2 linked regions of the Tsuneonella mangrovi genome follow. Each later gene encodes a partner of the first gene's protein in a complex. Links are inferred from orthologs where the notes say so. Each region holds a gene or a part of one and is shown on either strand. Other genes may lie near its edges.

Evidence for each region.
Region 2: the proteins of secA (region 1) and secY are in contact, whole or in part, in a crystal structure (PDB 3DIN), measured with the Thermotoga maritima proteins. The link is inferred for Tsuneonella mangrovi from one-to-one orthologs. Residues at the interface, in WP_004082002.1 of Thermotoga maritima: Glu261, Ala262, Arg263, Lys300, Ala301, Arg302, Thr303, Ile304, Ile305, Leu323, Tyr324, Asp325, Pro326, Val329, Ser330, Tyr333, Ile336, Lys340, Phe345, Val349, Glu363, Phe364, Tyr374, Ser375, Gly376, Gly377, Glu393, Ile395, Thr482, Ser483; in WP_004081795.1 of Thermotoga maritima: Glu108, Gly109, Glu110, Glu111, Ala236, Glu237, Arg238, Arg239, Ile240, Thr241, Ile242, Gln243, Tyr244, Ala245, Arg246, Arg247, Val248, Thr249, Gly250, Arg251, Arg252, Val253, Tyr254, Gly256, Ala257, Ser258, Thr259, Tyr260, Leu261, Pro262.

The regions. Positions count from the first base shown.
Region 1 is NZ_CP022889.1:394,126-407,338, reverse strand. What follows is about bases 4,074-7,424. They hold secA (preprotein translocase subunit SecA), read left to right. Parts: upstream 4,074-4,452; coding sequence 4,453-7,224; downstream 7,225-7,424. Other genes in these bases: CJO11_RS01930 (GNAT family N-acetyltransferase), read right to left, coding at 7,221-7,424; CJO11_RS01940 (hypothetical protein), read left to right, coding at 4,074-4,338. Outside these bases: double-strand break repair helicase AddA, read left to right, coding at 1-1,528; trxA (thioredoxin), read left to right, coding at 1,580-1,900; CJO11_RS01950 (inositol monophosphatase family protein), read right to left, coding at 1,897-2,709; bifunctional glutamate N-acetyltransferase/amino-acid acetyltransferase ArgJ, read right to left, coding at 2,709-3,935; more of CJO11_RS01940, read left to right, coding at 4,063-4,073; more of CJO11_RS01930, read right to left, coding at 7,425-7,835; CJO11_RS01925 (sulfite exporter TauE/SafE family protein), read left to right, coding at 7,902-8,642; CJO11_RS01915 (NAD kinase), read right to left, coding at 8,797-9,585; CJO11_RS01910 (GGDEF domain-containing phosphodiesterase), read left to right, coding at 9,713-11,059; DNA repair protein RecN, read left to right, coding at 11,096-12,760; CJO11_RS01900 (alpha/beta hydrolase family protein), read left to right, coding at 12,823-13,213. UniProt on the Escherichia coli protein: Required for protein export, interacts with the SecYEG preprotein conducting channel.
Region 2 is NZ_CP022889.1:1,114,511-1,123,848, reverse strand. What follows is about bases 5,309-8,198. They hold secY (preprotein translocase subunit SecY), read left to right. Parts: upstream 5,309-6,016; coding sequence 6,017-7,381; downstream 7,382-8,198. Other genes in these bases: CJO11_RS05480 (SRPBCC family protein), read left to right, coding at 8,116-8,198; CJO11_RS05485 (adenylate kinase), read left to right, coding at 7,413-8,060; rplO (50S ribosomal protein L15), read left to right, coding at 5,405-5,896; rpmD (50S ribosomal protein L30), read left to right, coding at 5,309-5,337. Outside these bases: rpsC (30S ribosomal protein S3), read left to right, coding at 1-428; rplP (50S ribosomal protein L16), read left to right, coding at 444-878; rpmC (50S ribosomal protein L29), read left to right, coding at 875-1,108; rpsQ (30S ribosomal protein S17), read left to right, coding at 1,118-1,408; rplN (50S ribosomal protein L14), read left to right, coding at 1,496-1,864; rplX (50S ribosomal protein L24), read left to right, coding at 1,864-2,184; rplE (50S ribosomal protein L5), read left to right, coding at 2,177-2,758; rpsN (30S ribosomal protein S14), read left to right, coding at 2,785-3,090; rpsH (30S ribosomal protein S8), read left to right, coding at 3,102-3,497; rplF (50S ribosomal protein L6), read left to right, coding at 3,497-4,030; rplR (50S ribosomal protein L18), read left to right, coding at 4,032-4,376; rpsE (30S ribosomal protein S5), read left to right, coding at 4,376-5,146; more of rpmD, read left to right, coding at 5,152-5,308; more of CJO11_RS05480, read left to right, coding at 8,199-8,850; rpsM (30S ribosomal protein S13), read left to right, coding at 9,181-9,338. UniProt on the Escherichia coli protein: The central subunit of the protein translocation channel SecYEG. Consists of two halves formed by TMs 1-5 and 6-10.

The sequences.
Region 1 (13,213 bases):
CGACCTCAGCCTTGCCAGCCTGCTCGTTTCACCGCTGATCGGGTGGAGCCAGCAGGACTTGCTCGATCACGGTTGGCGCAAGAGAGGCGTGGGGCTGTGGGACCATATCCGCAGCGGCGCGGCTCCTCGCCAGCGTGAGACCGCCGAGCGGCTGCGCGGGTTGTTGCAACGGGCCGACTTCGAGCCGCCGCAAGCCTTGCTCCACTGGATCCTCGTCGGGCCGTGGCAGGGCAGGAAGGCGATCGTCTCCCGCCTCGGTCACGAAGCGAACGATCCGGTGAACGAACTGCTCAATGCGGCGAGCGCCTATGCCAGCGCACATACGCCCAGTCTTGCCGGTTTCATCGCCTGGTTCGACGCCGGGGATGCCGAACTCAAGCGCGAGGCCGACGGCGGCGGAGGACTTGTGCGGGTGATGACGGTGCACGGCAGCAAGGGGCTGCAGGCGCCAATCGTCATCCTCGCCGATGCAACCGGCAACCCCGACAGCTCGCGTACGCGCGGGCTGACGTTGGCGGAGGATCTCCCGGATGGTGAAGGGCGCACCGTTCCCTTGCCGAACCTGCGCAGCGAAGAGAAAGTCGGTCGCATCGAAGCGGCGGAAACGGCAATGTCCGCAGCCGAGCGGGAGGAACATTGGCGATTGCTATACGTCGCCATGACCCGCGCCGAGGAGGCGTTGTTCCTCGGCGGTCCCCTCAAGAAACGAGAAACCGAACCGGCACCTGATTCGTGGTACGCGCGGCTCGCTCCGCTGTTTACCGATGACGAGCTGACCGATCCGATCTGGGGTGCGCGGCGGCAACTTGGCGAAATGTGTTCCCTAACTTTCGCAAAGGACGCAACAGAGCGAACGGAGGATGTCGATCTCCCGGCGTGGGCGGTGACGCCTGTTGGATCTGAACCGCGCCCTCCGCGCCCGCTGGCACCGTCGTCCGCCGGTGGCGAGCAAGGCGCAGACCCTCCGCTACCACCCGAAATCGCCAAGACTGCTGCCCGGCGCGGGGTGCTGATCCACCGCCTGCTGGAGCGTTTGCCCGACATCGCAGCGACACAACGCGAAGATGCTGCCCGGCAATGGCTTGAGCGACAAGCCGGAGACCTCGAGAGGGAAGAGCGTGAGGATATGCTAGCCGCTGCGATTGCAGTGCTTGCAGAGTCCGAATTCGCCGACATTTTCGCACTTGGGGCTCTGGCCGAAGTTCCGCTGGCTGCCACTGTCGATGGGCAGGTAATAGCCGGGACGGCGGACCGCCTTCTGGTCACGGCGGAAGAGGTAACCGTGGTCGATTTCAAGACCGCGCGTCGGCCGCCTTCCAGGCTCGAAGACGTGCCCGAGACAACGTTGCGACAGATGGCGGCTTATTCCGCGGCGCTCGAAGCGATCTATCCCGGGCGATCAGTCAGGGCGGCAGTGCTCTACACCCAGACACCGCAGCTGATCGCGATACCTGCGGAGATGCTGGCAGCGCGCAAGAGCGGCTTGTCGACCGCGTCGGAAAGCTATGCACAGCCAGCGCTTGAGTAACGCTGCGACGACCCTAAATTGGTGCACGAAGAGACATCCAGGAGATTTTTCATGGCAACCATCGCAGTCACCGACGCCAGCTTCCAGTCCGACGTGCTGGAATCCGGCAAACCCGTGCTGGTCGATTTCTGGGCAGATTGGTGCGGCCCATGCAAGATGATTGCCCCCTCTCTGGAGGAAATCTCCGACGAACTGGCTGACAAGGTGACCATCGCCAAGATGGACATCATGGAAAACACCGGCGTTCCCGGACAGATCGGCGTTCAGTCGATCCCGCTGATGGTCCTGTTCAAGGATGGCAAGCCGGTCGCCCAGAAGCTCGGCGCTGCCCCCAAGGGCCAGCTCAAGCAGTGGCTCGAAGGCGAGCTCTAGGGCGCTTTCCCGACAAGCGGTTCGATGAGCTTGCGATAGTCGTCCCATAGTGCAGGGCTCGATGCCGCGAGCAATCCGGGGCGTGCGTGCTCGTCGACGCGATAGCTTCCGCCGTCGTATCGGGTTGCCTTGCCGCCCGCTTCGTTGAGCCACAGGACACCGGCCGCGTGGTCCCACGGCAGGGTCCGGTTGAAACTCGAGATGTCGTTTTCGCCGAGCGCGAGCCGGGGATATTGCTCGGCGGCGCAGCGCGGGATTTCGACGAGCCGGAAATGTGGCTCGATGTGCTCCTCGACCCATTTGACTTGATCGGGAGTGATGAATAGCTTGGAGATCGCCGCGATCGGCATGTTTTCGCCCGTCGCAGTTGAAGCGATCCGCTCGCCGTTCACGAAAGCGCCCTCGTTCCGCCGGGCATGGCAGAACCGCTGGTTTACCGGATCGTAGATCCACCCGCCGATCGTCTCTCCGCCATCGGCCAAAGCCACAATGATACCGAACGGAGTGCGTCCGTGGGCATAGTTGTGCGTGCCATCGACCGGGTCGATGATCCAGCACGCATCGGACAGGCGCTCGAGAACCGCAGGATTGGCGGCTGCGGCTTCCTCTCCGACCACGGCAACCCCGGGTGCAAGCTTGGTCAGCGCTTCGGTCAGGAACTCTTCGACTTCGCGATCGACTACGGTCACGAGGTCGCCCTTTGCCTTTTCCTCGATTTCGGATTCGGCGAGGTTTTGCCAGCGCGGCATCACCGAATTTTCCGCGGCGAAACGCAGGAGCGAGAGGATTTCTTCGTCGAGTGCAGTCATCAGGAACGGTAATCGGCGTTGATCGAAATATAGCCGTGCGTCAGGTCGCAGGTCCACACGGTGGCACGGCCTTCGCCGAGGCCCAGATCGACTTCGATCGAGATGTCCTGACCCTTGAGATGCGCGGCGACCGGCGCTTCGTCGTAGTCCGCCAAAGGCAGACCGTCCCTGGCCGCCCAGATTCCGCCGAACCCGATCGAGAGCGTGTCACGGTCGGCGGGCTCACCCGCCTTGCCGACGGCCATCACCACGCGGCCCCAGTTGGCATCCTCGCCGGCGATAGCGGTTTTCACCAGTGGAGAGTTGGCGACGGCCAGGCCGACCTTGCGAGCGCTTTCATCGGAAACCGCTCCGGATACCTTCACCGCGACGAACTTCTGCGCGCCTTCGCCATCGCGCACGACGAGGTGGGCGAGCTGGCGGCACACGTCATTGAGGGCAGCAGCGAACGCATCCGCGCCGGGATCGTCGAAAGAAGACAGCGCGGAATTGCCAGCCTTGCCGGTGGCAAATGCCAGCACGGTGTCGCTGGTCGATGTATCGGAATCCACCGTGATGCAGTTGAACGTCGCATCGCTCGCCGCCGACAACAGCTGTTGCAGGAACGCGGGCGCGACCGCAGCATCGGTAAAGATGTAGCCGAGCATCGTCGCCATGTCCGGTGCGATCATCCCGCTGCCCTTGACGATCCCGACCAGTTGCACCTTCGTGTCGCCGATCATTGCGCTGGCGGACGCGCCTTTGGCGAAGGTATCGGTTGTGCCGATCGTGAGGGCTGCGTCTTCCCAGGTGCATTCGGCGGCTGACAGGGCATTCTTGACGCCCTCGCGCGCCTTGTCCTTGGGCAGCGGGACGCCGATCACCCCTGTGGAGGATACGAACACCTCGCCGGGTGCGCAGCCGAGATGTTCGGCGACTTGCACCATGATCTGCTCGACCGCTTCGCGCCCGCGATAACCAGTGAAAGCGTTGGAATTCCCGGCATTGACCACCAATGCACGGGCCTTGCCATGCATCACTTGTTCGCGACCGAGTTCGACTTCGCTCGAACAGCACACGTTCTTGGTGAAGACTCCCGCAACAGCGGTCCCTTCAGCCAACTCGACATAGGTCAGGTCGCAGCGCCCCCAATCCTTGTATCCCGCTCGGGCAATATGCGGCGTTGCTCCAGTGATGGGAGGCGCATCGGGGAAGGGGCGGGCGAGGGGGGAACGTTCGAGGTCCATACGCCTGCGCGCATAGTGCGGACCGAGCGTGCGAACAACGCCCAACAAACGAGAACAATCATCGGGCGCAGGCATCCACATCCGGACGGTGGACTAATTAACCCGGCGGCACTATCTAGCCCGCATCATGCTGAGACGCCTCCTTGCTGTCCTTGCGCTCATGTCCGGGCTCGCCGCGATTGGCGTTCCGGTGGAAGCACGCACGGTTGCGATCGGCGCCGAGCAGCAAATCGAAGCTCGGCAAGTCGCTGCAAGCGTTGGGCAAATCGCATCACTGGAGGCGCTAGCTCCGGCTGCGATCCGATCGACCGAGTGTACGGCGACGGGTTCCTTCGGCGATTTTCCGTCGCTCGATCATGTTGGCACGACGGTCCGCGTCGGTATCGACCGCGCGCGCGAATAGCGCACTACTCGATCATTTGAGCCGATTCACTCCGACTGGCCAGGCGCCGGGACGGAGCATTCCAATACAAGTCCGCCATCCGGACGATCCCGCTTTTCCAGGACGCAAAAGCCCATGTTCCAGAATATCGCCAAGTCGATCTTCGGCTCCGCCAACGATCGTTATGTCAAGTCGCTCGACAAGATCGTCAAGCAAATCAATGCTCTCGAACCGCAACTTCAGGAATTCACCGACGATGAACTGAAGGCACAGACGCAGAAGTTCCGCGACCAGCTGGCCGAAGGCAAGACACTCGACGACATCCTGCCCGAAGCTTTTGCCACGGTGCGCGAGGCGTCGGTCCGCGTGCTCGGGATGCGGCACTTCGATGTGCAGCTGATCGGCGGGATCGTGCTCCACCGCGGTGAAATCGCCGAGATGCGCACCGGTGAAGGCAAGACGCTTGTTGCGACTCTCGCCACCTACCTCAACGCGATCGAAGGTAAGGGCGTCCACGTCGTTACCGTTAACGACTACCTCGCCAAGCGCGACGCCGAATGGATGGGTCGCCTGCACCAGTTCCTGGGTCTGTCGATCGGCGTGATTGTTCCCGACCTCAGCGAAGAGGAACGGCGCGCGTCGTATGGCTCCGACATCACCTACGGCACCAACAACGAATTTGGTTTCGACTACCTGCGCGACAACATGAAGCACGAACGTGCCGACATGGTGCAACGCCCGTTCAATTTCGCGATCGTCGACGAGGTCGATTCGATCCTGATCGACGAAGCACGTACCCCGCTGATCATTTCGGGCCCGACCGAAGACAAGACCGACCTCTACATCTCGGTCGATGCGATCGTGAAAGGGGTCGACGAGAGCTTCTACGAAGCCGACGAGAAGACCAAGGGGATCACCTGGACCGAAGAGGGTGCGGAGAAGATCGAGGAACTGCTGGCGGACAGCGGCCTGCTCGAAACGCCGAATCTCTATGACGTCGAGAATACGCAGGTGGTCCACCACCTCGACCAGGCCCTGCGCGCCAACATCATGTACAAGCGCGACATCGACTACATCGTGAAGGACGGAAAAATCGTCATTATCGACGAGTTCACTGGTCGCATGATGGAAGGCCGCCGGTGGTCGAACGGCCTCCACCAGGCGGTCGAGGCCAAGGAAGGCGTCAAGATCGAGCCGGAAAACCAGACGATGGCTTCGATCACCTTCCAGAACTACTTCCGGATGTACCCCAAGCTGTCGGGCATGACCGGCACCGCGGCGACAGAAGCTGCCGAATTCTGGGACATCTACAAGATGAACGTGGTCGAGATACCGACCAACGTGCCGGTCCAGCGGATCGACGAGGAAGACGAGTTCTACAAGAACACGCAGGACAAGTTCCAGGCCATCGCCAAGGCAATCGCAGAAAAGAATGCGATCGGGCAGCCAGTGCTGGTCGGGACCGTTTCGATTGAAAAGAGCGAGCTGCTCAGCGAATTCCTCGACAAGGAAGGCGTCAAGCACTCGGTCCTCAATGCGCGTTTTCACGAGATGGAAGCGCATATCGTCGCCCAGGCCGGGCGACTCGGCGCGGTCACCATCGCGACCAACATGGCTGGCCGCGGCACGGACATCCAGCTTGGCGGCAACGTCGACTTCCGTATCGAGGACGAACTTAGGGACATCCCCGAAGACGATCCCAAGCGGCAGATCGAGATCGACCGGATCAAGGCCGAAGTCGCTGCCGAGAAGGCAAAGGTGCTCGAAGCCGGCGGGCTGTTCGTACTGGCGACCGAACGTCACGAGAGCCGCCGGATCGACAACCAGTTGCGCGGCCGCTCGGGCCGCCAGGGCGATCCGGGGCTATCGCGATTCTACCTCTGCTTAGAGGATGACCTGCTGCGGATATTCGGGCCGGACACACTGTTCGCGCGAATGATGAATTCGAACCTGGCCGACGGCGAAGCGATCGGATCGAAATGGCTGTCGAAGGCCATCGAGACTGCGCAGAAGAAGGTCGAAGCGCGCAACTACGATATCCGCAAGCAGGTCGTCGAATACGACGACGTGATGAACGACCAGCGCAAGGTGATCTACGAGCAGCGCGCCGAGATCATGGACAGCGAAGCGGTCGACGACGTGGTGATCGAAATGCGCCACGACACCGTCAACACGCTGGTGGGCGAGGCTTGCCCGCCGGGATCGTATCCCGAGCAGTGGAACGTCGAAGGGCTCAAGCAGCGGATCGAGGAAGTGCTCGGCATCACTCCGCCGATCGACGACTGGATGGAGGAGGACCACCTCGAACCTGAACTGATCGAGGAGCGGCTCCAGAAGATCACCGACGACCTGATGGAACAGAAGATCGCGCAGACCGACGCGGAAATCTGGAAGCGGCTAGAAAAGCAGATCCTGCTCGAACGGCTCGACCACCACTGGAAGGAACACCTCGCCACGCTCGACGCGCTGCGGCAGGTTATTTTCCTCCGGGCATATGCCCAGCAGCAGCCGATCAACGCCTACAAGCAGGAAGCCTTCGCTCTGTTCGAACGGATGATCGATGCGCTGCGCGAAGACGTGACTTCGATCCTGCTCAAGGCGGAATTCCGTTTTGCTCCGCCGCCGCCCGAATCGCTACCCGATCTGCCCGATTTCCTGACCGGCCATATCGAGCCGCTGCTCGGGATCGATGATTCGAATGACGGCGATGGCTCTGCCTCCCGCGCGGCTCTGTTCGGATCCCTGGCGGGTTCGCCGATGGCGCAGGCCAGCCCCGGAAGCCCGGGCGAAAACCCCTGGGCCGGACAGGACATCAGCCGCAATGCGCCGTGTCCGTGCGGATCGGGCAACAAGTACAAACACTGCCACGGTGCCGTGGGCGGGCAAGGTGCTGCGCGGAACGCCTAGTTCCGCGGTTGCCGGACCATCGGAACGAGGGGCGGGCTGTCCGGCTCGGGCCGGATAACCGCGCCCGTCTCCTCGAACCCGCACGAGCGGTAGAAGCCGGTGTTGTTCGGGTTCGAGTTCTCGAGGTACGCGGGGATTCCCTCCCGGTCGCAGGCATCGAGCACAGGCTGGATCAGCTTGCGCCCCAATCCCTTGCCTTGCGAACGCTGACGCACGCCGATGCTGAACAGGTAGGCGTGTTCGAAATGAGGATGGTTGGCGTCCATCGCGTTGCCGGTCTTGATCGCACGGATCAGGGCACCGGGGCCGGCATGGAGCAGGGTCGACCAGCCAATCGCAGCATAGTCGCCGAGGCTGAAGTCGGTATTTCCGCCCGGGAGCATCCACATGCATGCGCCTTCGTCGGCGTGGCGATAACAAAATCCGCGCGGCGTATAAATCCTCCGCGCCTGGTGGTGGAACAAGGCCGAAATCGCCGGAAACCTACCGACCATCCAGGCCATCATCGGATCGTTGCGGAAGGCGTCGGCAGTGATCTCGCCAATCTTGTCGGCCTCGTCGCTTAGCGAGCGGTGGAGTTCACCGCCAAGTTCGATTTGGTCTGCCTGCATCTGCCGAGCCTCCACCCTCTCCATTTTGACCTAGCATGGCCCGCCCGTGGCCGATAGAGCGCCCCCATGCCGGGTCTCGCAATCGCATTCTTCATCACCGCTCTGCTCTACGCCGCCGTCGGGTTTGGCGGGGGATCGACCTACAGTGCGCTTCTGGCGATGGCGGGTTTCGATTACCGCCTGCTGCCGGTGCTCTCGCTGGCGTGCAACATAGTAGTGGTTAGCGGCAGTTCGATCCGCTTTGCTCGGGCGGGGCTGACCCCATGGCGAGGCGCTATCCTGCTTACCGGAATTGCCGCTCCGGCGGCGCTGCTCGGCGGTTTGACCCCGATCGGGAAAGGGGCCTTCCTGACGATTCTCGGCGCAAGCCTTGTCCTTACGGGAATCACGCTGCTCTTGCCGCGCTCGTCCGCCAACGAAGGCGAACCGATGGCTGCGGCCAAGTATATGCCGTTTATCGCCGCGCCCATCGGATATCTCGCTGGCCTCGTCGGGATCGGCGGCGGTATCTTCCTTGCGCCATTGCTCCACCTCACGCGCTGGAACGGTGCAAAACAGGTCGCCGCGACGGCAGCGTTCTTCATCCTGGTGAATTCGATGTTCGGCCTTGTCGGCCAACTGACCAAGAGTGGGTTCGACCGGATCGGCGAGGCCGTGGGGCTTGGCTTGCCATTGCTGCTCGCGGTCGTGATCGGAGGGCAGATCGGCAGCCTGCTGGCGGTCCGCTTCCTGCCGCAGAAGGTCATCCGCTGGATGACCGCCGCGCTGACCATCTGGGTTGGCGGGCGCTTGCTGCTGGGAGTTTAGCGGAAAATGGCTCCCCGAGTTGGATTCGAACCAACGACCAAGTGATTAACAGTCACCTACTCTACCGCTGAGCTATCGGGGAGCAGCCGTGTCGGCAGGCGCGTGCCTATATGGGCGCTTCGAACCTTTGGCAACCCCGTGAATCGGGCGTTTTTCACACCGCAAACTGTTCGGCCACAATCCGCTCGTCGAGCGCGTGGCCGGGATCGAACAGCAGCACGAGCTGGTTCTCGCGGTCGATCTCGAGCTGCACTTCGGCGATGTCGCGGAATTCGTGCTGGTCGGCCACAGCGGATACCGGACGCTTCTCCGGTTCTTTGATGCGGAAAGTGACCTGGCTGCGCTCGGGAAGGATCGCTCCGCTCCATCGCCGCGGGCGGAATGCACTGATCGCGGTGAGCGCGAGAAGTTGCGAATCGAGCGGCAGGATCGGTCCGTTGGCCGACAGGTTGTAGGCGCTCGATCCAGCCGGGGTTGCCAACAACACACCGTCGCAAACGACTTCCGACAGGCGCACCTTTCCATCGACCGAGATTTCGATCTTGGCCGTCTGGCGGGTTTCGCGCAGCAGCGAAACTTCGTTGATTGCACGCGCCTCCACGCTGCTTCCATCACGGAGGGTGGCATTCATCTTGATCGGGGCAATCTGGAATGCCTTTGCCTTCGCGATCCGGTCGAGCAACTTGGCGGGGCTGCGATAGCGGTTCATCAGGAACCCGACCGTCCCGCAATTCATCCCGTAGGCCGGTACAATCCGGCTCGAATCGAGCATCCCGTGAAGCGTCTGGAGCATGAAACCGTCACCGCCGAGGACGACCACGGCATCAGCCCGTGACAGCGGTACCCAGTCGAATGCATCGCGCAGTACCAAGGCCGCCTCCTGCGCACGCTCCGTATCGGAAGCGAGCAGCGCCAGGCGGCTGAATTCTTGCTGGCCAGTCACTTGTGCCCCTCTCGCGCATTCACGCCCGCCTTGGCGTCGTTTCCGAAGCTAAGCGGCGCTGTCCCATTTGGCAACGCACCACACATGCGCCGCGCAACCTTCGCTCAATCGATCTAGGCTACGCTCGATGACGACGATGCCCGATCAACCCGCCCTCTCCTCGCGCGATGCCCTCACGGGCCTTGCGGATGCGGATCATGCCCGATCGCTGCTCGACCGGTGGTGCGGGGCTGCCGCGCAAGACACACGGCGAGTCCCGGTCCAGGCAATGATGCTCGGGCTGGGGCGGTTCGACACGATCAACCTCGCTTATGGCGAGACGGTCGGCGACAGCGCCCTCGTCGAAGTGGCTCGGCGGATTCGGCTGATGGCCGAAGACGAGTTCGAGGAAGGCGATTGGCTCGTCGCCAGGGCCGGGGGAGGGCAATTCCTCGTCGCCGCACGCGAGGCCTGCAGCCGCGAGCGTTGGCAATGGCTGGCCGAAGCGATGGCCGACGCGGTCGCCGCACCAATTTCCATTCCCGGTGGAACGCAAGCGGTGCGGCTATGGCCCCGCCTGGCGCTCGTCCGGGTGCTGCCTGGCGAGCGCAGCGAGCACGTGCTCGACCGCCTCGCCTCGACGCTCGAACGGGCGAAGGACCTGCCAGCGGCGCGTATCGCATGGGCCGGACATGTCCATGCGCTGCCTGGTCACCGCAGTGCCGAGCTTGAGGCGGACCTGCTGGCCGCGCTCGACCGCGACGAGATCGAGATCGCCATCCAGCCCCAGTATTCACTCGCCAGCGGTTGCTTGGTCGGTGGAGAGGCACTTGCGCGCTGGCAACACCCCACGATCGGCCGGATCGGTGCAGCGGCGCTGTTCGCGATTGCCGAGCGCGCCGATCATGTCGCGCACCTGTCGCGCCACATCGCCGAGCGATCGCTGGCGATCGCGGCGGACTGGCCTGCACCGCTGCGCCTGTCGCTCAACGTCACTCCAAACGATCTCGCGACCGCAAGCTTTGCCCGAGAATTTGCCGCGCTGGTATCTGAGTCCGGCTTTCCGCCTGAGCGCCTGACGCTCGAGATAACCGAGCACGTCCTGCTGACCGACCTCGAGAATGCGGCAGAGAAGCTCGGCCGGCTCGCAGAGGGCGGAATGCGGATCGCGCTCGACGATTTCGGCGGAGGGTTCTGCAACTTCGGATATCTCAAGTTGCTGCCGCTCGATTACCTCAAGCTCGACAGGTCGATGATCACCGGCATCGTCGAAGATGCACGTGATCGCGCAATCTTGCGGGCGATCGTTGCGATGGCCGACGCGCTCAAACTGAAGGTAATCGCAGAAGGTATCGAAACCGAAGAGCAGCGGGCAATCGTGGCAGAGGAAGGTTGCGAACTGTTCCAGGGCTTCCTGCGTTCGCCTCCGGTGAATGCGGCAGAGTTTGCCGCGCTTGCAAAAGCCGCTGTTGGCAAGGCTGGCTTGCCCCGGTGACGAGGGCATCGGGTTGGGTTAGGGAACTACCCTATCATGCTGACCCGGCTCTCTATCCGAAATATCGTGCTGATCGAGGCGCTCGAGCTCGAGTTTCGCGGCGGGCTCGGCGTGCTGACCGGCGAGACGGGGGCGGGCAAATCGATCCTGCTCGATGCGCTTGGACTGGTACTCGGTAATCGGGCGGAAACCTCGCTGGTGCGTGCTGGGGAAGACAAGGCAAGCGTGAGCGCAACGTTTGAATTCGCGCAGTTGCCAGGTACCGTCTCTGAAGTTCTCGACGATGCAGAAATCGAGTGCGAGCCGGGCGAGCCGTTGATCCTGCGCCGTTCGCTCAAGGTGGACGGAGGGAGCAAGGCCTTCGTCAACGACCAACCCGTCAGCGTCGCGCTGCTGCGTGATTTGTCTGCTGCGCTGGTCGAATTGCACGGCCAGCACGACGATCGCGGGCTCGTCAATCCGCGCGGGCACCGCTTGCTGCTCGACCGGTTTGCGGGAGCCGATGTAGCGGGAGTAGCGGCAGCTTGGATGGCTTGGCGCGCAGCGGAAGATCGCTTGGCCGCGGCCCGCGAACGGGTGGAGAATGCCAAGGCCGACCAGGACCTGCTGATCGCGCACCTTGCCGAACTGACAGCTATCGAACCGCAAGCCGGGGAGGAAGCGCGCCTCGCTGAAACCCGCGCCGCGATGCAGAAGGGCGAGCGCCTGTCGGGCGATCTCGAGGAATTGCGCCATTTGTGGGAAGGTTCCGATTCCCCGCTTGCGGCCATGCGCGTAGCAGCCCGGCGGCTCGACCGGATCGCTGCGGAACACCCACTGTTGACCGAAGCGCTCTCTGCGCTCGATCGTGCCGTAATTGAAGCTGGGGAGGCCGAAGACAAGCTCGCCGACGCTGCCGAAGCGCTGGTCCACGATCCGGCCGAGCTCGACCGTGCCGAAACCCGGCTGTTCGAATTGCGCGCGATCGCCCGCAAGCATCGCTGCGAAGTCGACGATCTACCGAGCAAGATGCGCGAATTCCGCGCGGCACTCGATTCGATCGAAGGCGGTGAAGCCGAGCTCGATGCCTTGATCGAAGCTGCGCGAAAGGCCGGGCAGACCTACCGGGACAAGTCATCGATACTGCACAAGGCACGGCTCGAGGCGGCGAAGGCGCTCGATGCCGCAGTCGCGGCCGAGTTGCCGCCTTTGAAGCTCGATTCCGCCCGGTTCCGGACGCTAGTGACCGAGCTGCCCGAAGAGCGCTGGAGCGCCAGCGGGTCCGACGCGGTCGAGTTCCTGATCGCGACCAATCCCGGCGCCGACTTCGCCCCTCTCGGCAAGATCGCCAGCGGCGGCGAGCTTTCGCGATTCATCCTTGCGCTCAAGGTGGCACTGGCGGAAAAGGGCGGGGCAGCGGCAATGATCTTCGACGAGATCGATCGCGGGGTCGGCGGCGCAGTTGCCAGCGCTATCGGCGAGCGCCTCGCACGACTCGCCGAGGGAGGGCAAGTGCTGGTCGTCACGCACAGCCCGCAAGTCGCCGCTCGCGGACGGACGCATTACGCGATCCACAAGACCAGCGAAGGAACCGTCACCCGCACATCGGTCAGCTTGCTGGACAATGACGCCCGTCAGGAGGAAATTGCACGGATGCTCTCGGGCGCGGAAGTCACCCCGGAGGCGCGCGCGCAAGCCGATCGGTTGCTCGAGGATTTGTGAAATATGCGCTCGCCGTTCTGGCCCTTGTCGTTGCCAGCGGATGCGCTGCGAGTAGCCCTTCCGTGACCACTCCAGTGCAATCCTCCGATTATTATGCGGGCGAAAACCTCTGGGGGACAGATGCGCACATGGCGGCGGGCAAACCCGATGCAGTTTTGCGTTACGGTTCGGGCAAGCGAGCATTCGGTGAATTGCGATTGCCGGTGGGGAGCGGACCATTCCCACTTGCGGTGATCTATCATGGCGGGTGCTGGAAGGCCGGGATCGCGACGCAAGCCTATATGACGCCGCTCGCGGCTTGGATGCAGCAGCACGGCATCGCCAGCCTCAATGTTGACTATCGCGAAGTTGGCGACGGCGGAGGCTGGCCCGGTTCGTTCGAAGACTGGCGCGCCTCGGCATCGCTGATCGACGAAATCGCGGTGAAATACCCGGTCGATCGCAACCGGGTGA
Region 2 (9,338 bases), 720 kb from region 1 along the record:
AGCTCGCCGCGATGACCGAAAGCGAAGTGAAGCTGAACATCGTCGAGATCCGCAAGCCGGAAATCGATGCCAAGCTTGTCGCCCAGGGCATCGCCGACCAGCTGGTTCGCCGCGTGGCGTTCCGCCGGGCGATGAAGCGCGCGATGCAGTCCGCCATGCGTCTGGGTGCCGAAGGCATCAAGATCATGTGCGGTGGCCGCCTCGGCGGTGCAGAAATCGCCCGCGTCGAGCAGTACCGCGAAGGCCGTGTGCCGCTGCACACCCTGCGCGCCAACGTCGACTACGCCGAAGCCGAAGCGCTGACCGCCTACGGCATCATCGGCATCAAGGTGTGGATCTTCAAGGGCGAGATCCTCGGCCACGATCCGACCGCGCAGGACCGCCTGATGATGGAGGCCCAGACCTCCGGCGTCCGGCCGGCTCGCTGAGACTAGGTAAGAGCAATGCTGCAACCGAAGAAAACCAAGTTCCGCAAGGCCTTCAAGGGCCGGATCAAGGGCGACGCCAAGGGCGGTACCGCGCTGAATTTCGGCTCGTACGGGCTCAAGGCGCTCGAGCCGGAACGCGTCACCGCGCGCCAGATCGAAGCCGCTCGCCGGGCGATCACCCGCCACATCAAGCGCCAGGGGCGCCTGTGGATCCGCGTGTTTCCCGATGTGCCGGTGTCGAAGAAGCCTGCCGAAGTCCGTCAGGGTAAGGGCAAGGGCGCGATCGAATACTGGGCCGCCCGCGTGAAGCCGGGCCGCATCCTGTTCGAGCTCGACGGTGTCCCCGGCCCGCTCGCCGCGGAAGCGTTCAGCCGCGCAGCCATGAAGCTGCCGATCAAGACCAAGGTTGTCGCTCGCCTGGGCGACCAATCCCACCTGGGAGGCGAATGATGGCCAAGCAGCCCGTCAAGAACTCCGGCAAGGTCGCCGACATGCGCGTCAAGACCGACGACCAGCTGGCGACCCAGCTCGTCGAACTGAAGCGCGAGGCGTTCAACCTGCGTTTCCAGGCCGCGACCAACCAGCTCGAGCGTCCCGCGCGGATCAAGGAAGTCCGCCGCGACATCGCGCGCATCCAGACGCTGCAGGGCGAGCGCGCTCGCGCCGCCGAAGCGAAGTAAGGAACCGATATGCCCAAGCGTATCCTGATCGGGACGGTTGTTTCCGACAAGACCGACAAGACCGTGACCGTGCTGGTCGAGCGCAAGGTGAAACACCCGCTCTACGGCAAGATCATCCGTCGTTCGAAGAAGTATCACGCCCACGACGCGGCCAACGAATACAAGCCGGGCGACGTGGTGCGGATCGAGGAGACCAAGCCGATCTCCAAGACCAAGACCTGGGCCGTGAAGGATCGCGTCCAGGCTGGCGGGGTCCAGGCCGTCGAGGCCGATCTCGAGGTCGAGGAAGCAGGTAACTGAGCAGGTTTTCCGCCCGGTCGGGCGGGGAGTGATTTTTAGGAACTGCCGGACTGGTTCCGGCAAGCCGAGCAAGAAGGAACCGGATCGATGATCCAGATGCAATCCACGCTCGACGTCGCCGACAACAGCGGCGCCAAGCGCGTCCAGTGCATCAAGGTACTGGGCGGATCGAAGCGTCGCTTTGCCGGCGTGGGCGACGTTATCGTCGTCTCCGTCAAGGAAGCTGCCCCGCGCACCCGCGTGAAGAAGGGCGACGTTCACCGTGCGGTGATCGTGCGCACCAAGAAGGACGTCCGCCGCCCCGATGGCAGCGTGATCCGCTTCGACAGCAACGCCGCGGTGCTCGTCAACAAGAGCGAGGAGCCGATCGGCACCCGCATCTTCGGCCCGGTGGTGCGCGAACTGCGCGGCCGCGGGTTCATGAAGATCATCTCGCTCGCTCCGGAGGTGCTGTGATGGCTGCCGCGAAGATCAAGAAGGGCGACACCGTCGTCGTGCTCTCGGGCAAGGACAAGGGCCGCAGCGGCACCGTCCAGTCCGTGATGCCGAAGGACGGCAAGGTCGTTGTCGAGGGCATCAACGTGATGGCTCGTCACCGCAAGCCGAGCCAGGCCAACCCGCAGGGTGGCATCGACCGCGTTCCCGCGGCGATGGACATCTCCAAGGTGGCGCTGGCCGATCCCAAGGACGGCAAGCCGACCCGCGTCCGGTTCGAAACCAAGGACGGCAAGAAGGTCCGCGTTGCCGTGAAGTCGGGGGAAACCATCGATGGCTGACACCTACACTCCGCGCCTGAAGGCCAAGTACGAAGCCGAGATCGCCAAGGCGATGACGGCCAAGTTCGGCTACAAGAACGCGCTCGAAGTCCCCAAGCTCGAGAAGATCACGCTCAACATGGGCGTTGGCGAGGCGAGCCAGGACAAGAAGAAGGTCCAGACTGCGGCCGAGGAAATGGCCCTGATCGCCGGGCAGAAGCCCGTGATCACCAAGGCCAAGAAGTCGATCGCCCAGTTCAAGCTGCGCGAAGGCATGCCGATCGGCTGCAAGGTGACCCTGCGCCGCGACCGGATGTTCGAATTCATGGATCGTCTGGTGACGATCGCGATGCCGCGCATCCGCGACTTCCGCGGGCTGAACCCGAAGAGCTTCGACGGCCGTGGCAACTACGCCATGGGCCTGAAGGAACAGATCATTTTCCCGGAAATCTCGTACGACAAGATCGAGAAGGTCCGGGGGATGGACATCATCGTGACCACCACGGCGAAGACCGACGAGGAAGCACGTGAATTGCTGCGCCTGTTCGGTTTCCCATTCCCGGCTGATCAGTCGGAAGAGAAGGAAGCGGCGTGAGCCGCTAAGGAAGAGAGCTTAAGTCCATGGCGAAACTGAGTTCCATCAACAAGAACGAGCGGCGCAAGAAGCTCGTGCAGAAGTATGCTGCAAAGTATGCCAAGCTCAAGGCGATTGCTGACGACGAGTCCAAGGACGAGTCCGAGCGCCTGATTGCGCGTCTCAAGATGGCTGAAATCCCGCGCAACGCGAACCCGACCCGGGTCCGCAACCGTTGTGCCACCACCGGCCGCCCGCGCGGCTATTACCGCAAGTTCGGCCTCTGCCGCGTCGAACTCCGCGATCTTGCCAACAAGGGCATGATCCCGGGCGTGACAAAGTCGAGCTGGTGAGGATCTGACGAATGGCTATGACCGATCCCTTGGGTGATATGCTCACCCGCATCCGCAACGGCCAGCAGGCGAAGAAGGACTCCGTCCTTTCGCCCGCGTCCAAGCTGCGTGCGAACGTGCTCGAAGTGCTCCAGCGCGAAGGCTACATCCGTGGCTACAGCGAGGACGCATCGGGCAAGCACCCGGCGCTGCGGATCGAACTGAAGTATTTCGAAGGCGAGCCGGCGATCAAGCATGTCGCTCGCGTCTCCAAGCCGGGCCGCCGCGTCTATTCGGGCAGCAAGGAGCTCCCGACCGTACGCAACGGCCTTGGCATCACCATCGTCTCGACGCCCAAGGGCGTGCTCTCGGATGCCGAAGCACGCACCCAGAACGTCGGCGGCGAAGTGCTGGCGGAGGTGTTCTGATGAGCCGCATCGGCAAAAAGCCGGTCGCTATCCCGAGTGGCGTGACCGCCGCTATCGAGGGTGACACGCTCACCGTGAAGGGGCCCAAGGGCACCCTCTCGCTGGGGCTCAGCGACCTCATCGACTACAAGGTCGAAGAAGGCGAAATCCAGGTCAACCCGGCCAACGACACCAAGCAGGCGCGGTCCTACTGGGGCATGCAGCGCACGCTGGTCTCGAACCTGGTCGAAGGCGTGACCGAAGGCTTCACCAAGGTCCTCGAGATCACCGGTGTCGGCTACCGTGCGCAGGCGCAGGGCAAGATGCTCAAGCTCCAGCTCGGCTATTCGCACGACGTCGACCTCCCGGTTCCCGAAGGTCTCGAAGTGAAGACGCCCGACCAGACCACCGTGGAGATTTCCGGCATCGACAAGCAGGCCGTGGGCCAGTTTGCCGCCGAAATCCGCCGCTGGCGCAAGCCTGAACCCTACAAGGGCAAGGGCATCAAGTACCGCGGCGAATACGTCTTCCGCAAGGAAGGGAAGAAGAAGTAAGATGGCCAAGCTTTCCCTCTTCGAACGTCGCCGCCGCCGCGTGCGGACCGCGATCAAGAGCCGTGCGGGCGATCGTCCGCGCCTGTCGGTGCATCGCACCGGCAAGCACATCTACGCGCAGATCATCGACGACAAGGAAGGCCGCACCGTGGCCGCCGCGTCGACGCTCGGGGCCAAGGCCTCCGGCGCCAATGTCGATGCTGCCGTCAAGGTGGGCAAGGACATCGCCGCCGCCGCCAAGAAGGCCGGTGTAACCGCCGTCGTGTTCGATCGCGGCGGGTTCCTGTTCCACGGCCGCGTGAAGGCGCTGGCCGATGCCGCCCGCGAAGGCGGGCTGGAGTTCTGATGATGGCTGACGAAAACAACAACGAACAACCGCAGGTCGAAGAGACCGCAGCGACCGAAGCACCGGCGGAAACCGTCGAGGCTCCGGCGGCAGAAGCTGCTCCGGCTGACGAATCTCCTGCGGCAGAGGCCGAGCAGCCGCGCCGTGGCCGTGGTCGCGGTGGCGAGCGCGGTGAAGGTCGCGGTCGTGGCCGTGGTCGTGACGACCGCCGTGGCAACCGCCGCGAGGAGGAAGACGACGGCATCATCGAGAAGCTCGTCCACATCAACCGCGTCAGCAAGACGGTGAAGGGCGGCAAGCGCTTCGGTTTCGCTGCACTGGTTGTTGTCGGTGACGGTTCGGGCCGCGTTGGCTTCGGTCACGGCAAGGCCCGCGAAGTGCCGGAAGCGATCACCAAGGCGACCGCTTCGGCGCGCAAGAAGATGATCCGCGTTCCGCTCAAGGAAGGCCGCACGCTGCACCACGACGGCAACGGCCGTTTCGGCGCCGGCAAGGTCACCGTACGCACCGCGCCTCCGGGTACCGGCATCATCGCCGGTGGTCCGATGCGCGCCGTGTTCGAGAGCCTGGGCGTGGCAGACGTGGTGACCAAGTCGGTCGGCACCAGCAACCCCTACAACATGATCCGCGCCACTTTCGCCGCGCTGCAGGACCAGACTTCGCCGAAGTCTGTTGCCCAGCGTCGCGGCAAGAAGGTCGCCGACCTGCTCGGTCGCGGCGGCGCATCGGAGGCCGAGGCTGAAGCCGACGCCGCCGCGATTGCGGAGTAAGCAAGATGGCCAAGGGTAAAACCATCAAGATCCGCCAGATCGGTTCGCCGATCCGTCGGCCCGAAGCCCAGAAGAAGATCCTGATCGGTCTGGGCCTGGGCAAGATGCACCGCGAAGTCGAAGTGGCGGACACGCCCGAGACCCGCGGCGCGATCGCCAAGCTGCCGCACATGGTGGAAGTGGTCGAATAATCTCCGTCGCATCCCGCAGGGTCGGGTGCGACATTAGCGCGAAACAAAGCGAAAGCGAGTGCACACAATGAAACTGAACGACATCCGCGACAACGAAGGCGCCCGTCACCGCAAGATGCGCGTGGGCCGGGGCATCGGTTCGGGCAAGGGCAAGACCTCGGGTCGCGGCCAGAAGGGGCAGAAGGCTCGCTCGGGCGTGGCCATCAAGGGCTTCGAAGGCGGCCAGATGCCGCTGCACATGCGCCTGCCGAAGCGCGGCTTCAACAACCCCTTCGCCAAGGACTATGCCGAAGTGAATCTTGGCATGGTGCAGAAGTTCATCGACGCCAAGAAGCTCGACGCCAAGAAGGACATCGACCACGCTGCGCTCAAGGCCGCCGGCCTCGCACGCGGCGGCAAGGATGGCGTCCGCCTGCTTGGCAAGGGCGAACTCAAGGCCAAGTGCAAGTTCGTCGTCGCCGGTGCCAGCAAGGGCGCGATCGAAGCGGTCGAAAAGGCTGGCGGTTCGGTCACCGTGACCGCGCCGAAGGCCGAAGCTGCCGCCGACAAGGGCGAATAATACCGACAAAATAGCGAGTGCAGGGTTCGACATCGGGTCCTGCGCTCCCTATGTAACCTTCCCAAGCCGGGAGGGACCTGCAAAGTCCCTTGGCGTAGAGCAGGAATTGCGGGTTTTTCGATGGCATCCAGCGCCGACAACATTGCGAGCAACCTGAGCCTCGCGAACTTCTCCAAGGCCACCGAACTCAAGAACCGCATCTGGTTCACGATCGGCGCGCTGATCGTCTTCCGCTTCCTCAGCTTCGTGCCGCTGCCGGGCGTCAACCCGCTGGTGCTGTCGCAGCTCTACAGCCAGACACAGGGCGGCATCCTCGACCTGTTCAACACATTCTCCGGCGGCAGCCTTTCGCGCATGAGCCTGATTGCGCTCGGCATCATGCCATACATCACCGCCTCGATCGTGGTTCAGCTGGCCGCTTCGCTCCATCCCGCGCTTGCCGCGCTGAAGAAGGAAGGCGCGACCGGTCGGCAGAAACTCAACCAGTACACCCGCTACGGCACGGTGTTCCTGTGCGCGATCCAGGGCTGGTTCCTCGCTTCGGGCCTCGAAGCCTACGGCGCATCGAGCGGGCTGCAAGCGGTCGTCATCCCGGGGATCACGTTCCGTATCGTCGCGGTCATCAGCCTCGTCGGCGGGTCGATGTTCCTGCTGTGGCTGGGCGAACAGATCACGTCGCGCGGGATAGGCAACGGCGTGTCGCTGATCATCATGGCGGGCATCATCAGCCGCTTCCCGAGCTTTACCGCAAACCTGTTCGAAGGCGGTCGGTCGGGTTCGATCGGGCCGTTCGTGATCATCGGCTTTGTCGGGATGATCGTCGGCCTGGTGGTGTTCATATGCTTCATGGAGCGCGCCCAGCGGCGCCTGCTGGTGCAATATCCCAAGCGCGCGAGCGCCAAGGGCATGATGCAGGCGGATCGCAGCCACCTGCCGCTGAAGCTCAACACCGCTGGCGTGATCCCGCCGATCTTCGCCAGCTCGCTGCTGTTGTTGCCGCTGACGATCACTCAGTTCGCGGGTGAGGGGATCAATGCCGATTCGACGGCCGGCACGATCATCAACACGCTCAATTTCTACCTGCGCCACGGGCAGCCGCTCTACATGCTGCTCTACGCATCGGGCATCATCTTCTTCAGCTTCTTCTACACCGCCGTGGTGTTCAACCCCGAGGAGACTGCTGAGAACCTCAAGAAGAACGGCGGGTTCATTCCCGGCATCCGCCCCGGCAAGCGCACGCAGGACTATCTCGATTACGTGCTGACCCGCATCACCGTGGTCGGCGCGCTGTACCTGACGCTGGTCTGCGTCATCCCGGAATACATGATCGCGCAGACGGGCATCCCGCTGTTCCTCGGCGGCACGAGCCTTTTGATCGTGGTCAATGTCACGGTCGATACGATCAGCCAGATCCAGTCGCACCTGCTGGCACACCAGTATGGCGACCTGATCAAGAAGGCGCGGCTCAAAGGGCGGCTGCGGTAACAACGAAAACAAGTTTGGGGGCGAGCTAGACGTGAACATCATCCTCCTCGGACCGCCAGGGGCGGGCAAGGGCACCCAGGCACAGCGGCTCGTCGATGCCCACGGAATGCGCCAGCTCTCGACCGGCGACATGCTGCGCGCCGCAGTCAAGGCAGGCACTCCCGTGGGGCTCGAGGCCAAGGCGGTGATGGAGCGCGGCGAGCTGGTTTCCGACGAGATCGTCAGCAAGCTGATCGACGCCGAGCTGGCCGCGATGGGTCCCGATACCGGCGCGATCTTCGACGGCTATCCGCGCACCGCCGCGCAGGCGCACTCGCTCGACGAAATCCTCGCCGGGCGCGGGCGCAAGCTCGATCATGTGATCGAGCTGGAAGTGAACGAGGATGCACTGGTCGAGCGGATCACTGGCCGGTTCACTTGCGCCAAGTGCGGCGAGGGCTACCACGACACATTCAAGCTGCCCAAGGTCGAGGGGGTGTGCGACAAGTGCGGCAGCACCGAGTTCAAGCGCCGGCCCGACGACAACGAAGACACCGTGCGGACCCGCATGGCTGAATACCGCGCCAAGACCGCGCCGATCCTGCCGATCTACGAAGCCCGCGGGATCGTTACTCGGGTCGACGGGATGGGCGAGATTGATGCGGTTACGCAGGAAATCGAGGCCGTCCTCGCCGGTTGACACTTTCCCCTCCCGACCGCTCATGAAATAAGGCCGGGCAATGGGAGGCTCTCAAATGATCCGTACAACAATGAACCGCGCGCTGCTGGGTAGCTTGGCAACGCTGGCAGCCGCTGCCGCACCGCCGACCTCCGCAAAGGTGATCAAAAGCGAAGCGAATATGTTCGTCACGCGCGACAGCGCGACGGTAAAGGCCGCGCCGCTCGAGACCTGGCTGATGCTGATCAAGCCCGCCGAGTGGTGGAACAGCGCGCATACCTGGTCGGGCGATGCCGCGAACCTCACGATCACCCCGCAGGGCGGCGGCTGTTTCTGCGAGCGGATCCCGGAAGAGCCGACCGCCAACAGCGCCGGGCTCGCCGGGAGCGCGCAGCACATGACGGTCGTGCTCGCCGAACCGCTCAAGGCGCTGCGGATGCGCGGTGCGCTGGGGCCATTGCAGAGCGAGCCGGTGACGGGAGTGCTGACGATTACCCTTCAGCCGACCGACACTGGCGGCACCAAAATCGTGTGGGAATACGTCGTCGGCGGGCAGATGCGCTATCCGGTCGACGTCATCTCCAAGGCGGTCGACGGAGTGATGAGCGAGCAGCTCGACGGGCTCGCCGCGAAGCTCGGCAGGGTCGATGCGCCCAAACCGCCGCCCGAACCGGAGGCGGCACCGGCCGCCGCGCCGGATGACAAGCCCGATGCGCAGGAGCCCAGCGGGCCGACCGACGTCGGGGCCGCACTCGACGCGATGGCGGCGAAGAAGCAGCCGGAAAGCGATACGCAGTCACAGGGCCGTTAGCGCGACAGGGGAAAGCCGGTTGGCCCTCGCTTTGACGAAGCCGCGATTGCGGTGTATCACACCCCTTGCAACCACTGCAGCGGAGCCCATATCAGGCCTCGCTGTCGGATTGCGCGCGAATGCTGTTGACGGGGCTGGCGAATCCCCTTAAGCGCGCCAATCATTCGACAAGGCGGGACGAGTCCGGCAGGCGGCAGCCATATTGCACGCCATCCGGGCTTTTTGCCGTCGCGGTAGTCGCCGGAATTCCGGTGTCTGCAGGTTGAAACAAACAGCGATGAGATGGGGTCCTCCATTTTGGACAGGTCCCTGTGGAGCATGGAGAACTAAGTGGCTCGTATTGCCGGGGTAAACCTCCCCACAAACAAGCGCGTGATTATCGCGCTCACCTACATTCACGGGATCGGACGCACGACCGCCGTGAAGATCGCCGACAAGCTGGGAATCGATCACAGCCGCCGGGTCCAGGACCTGACCGACGCGGAAGT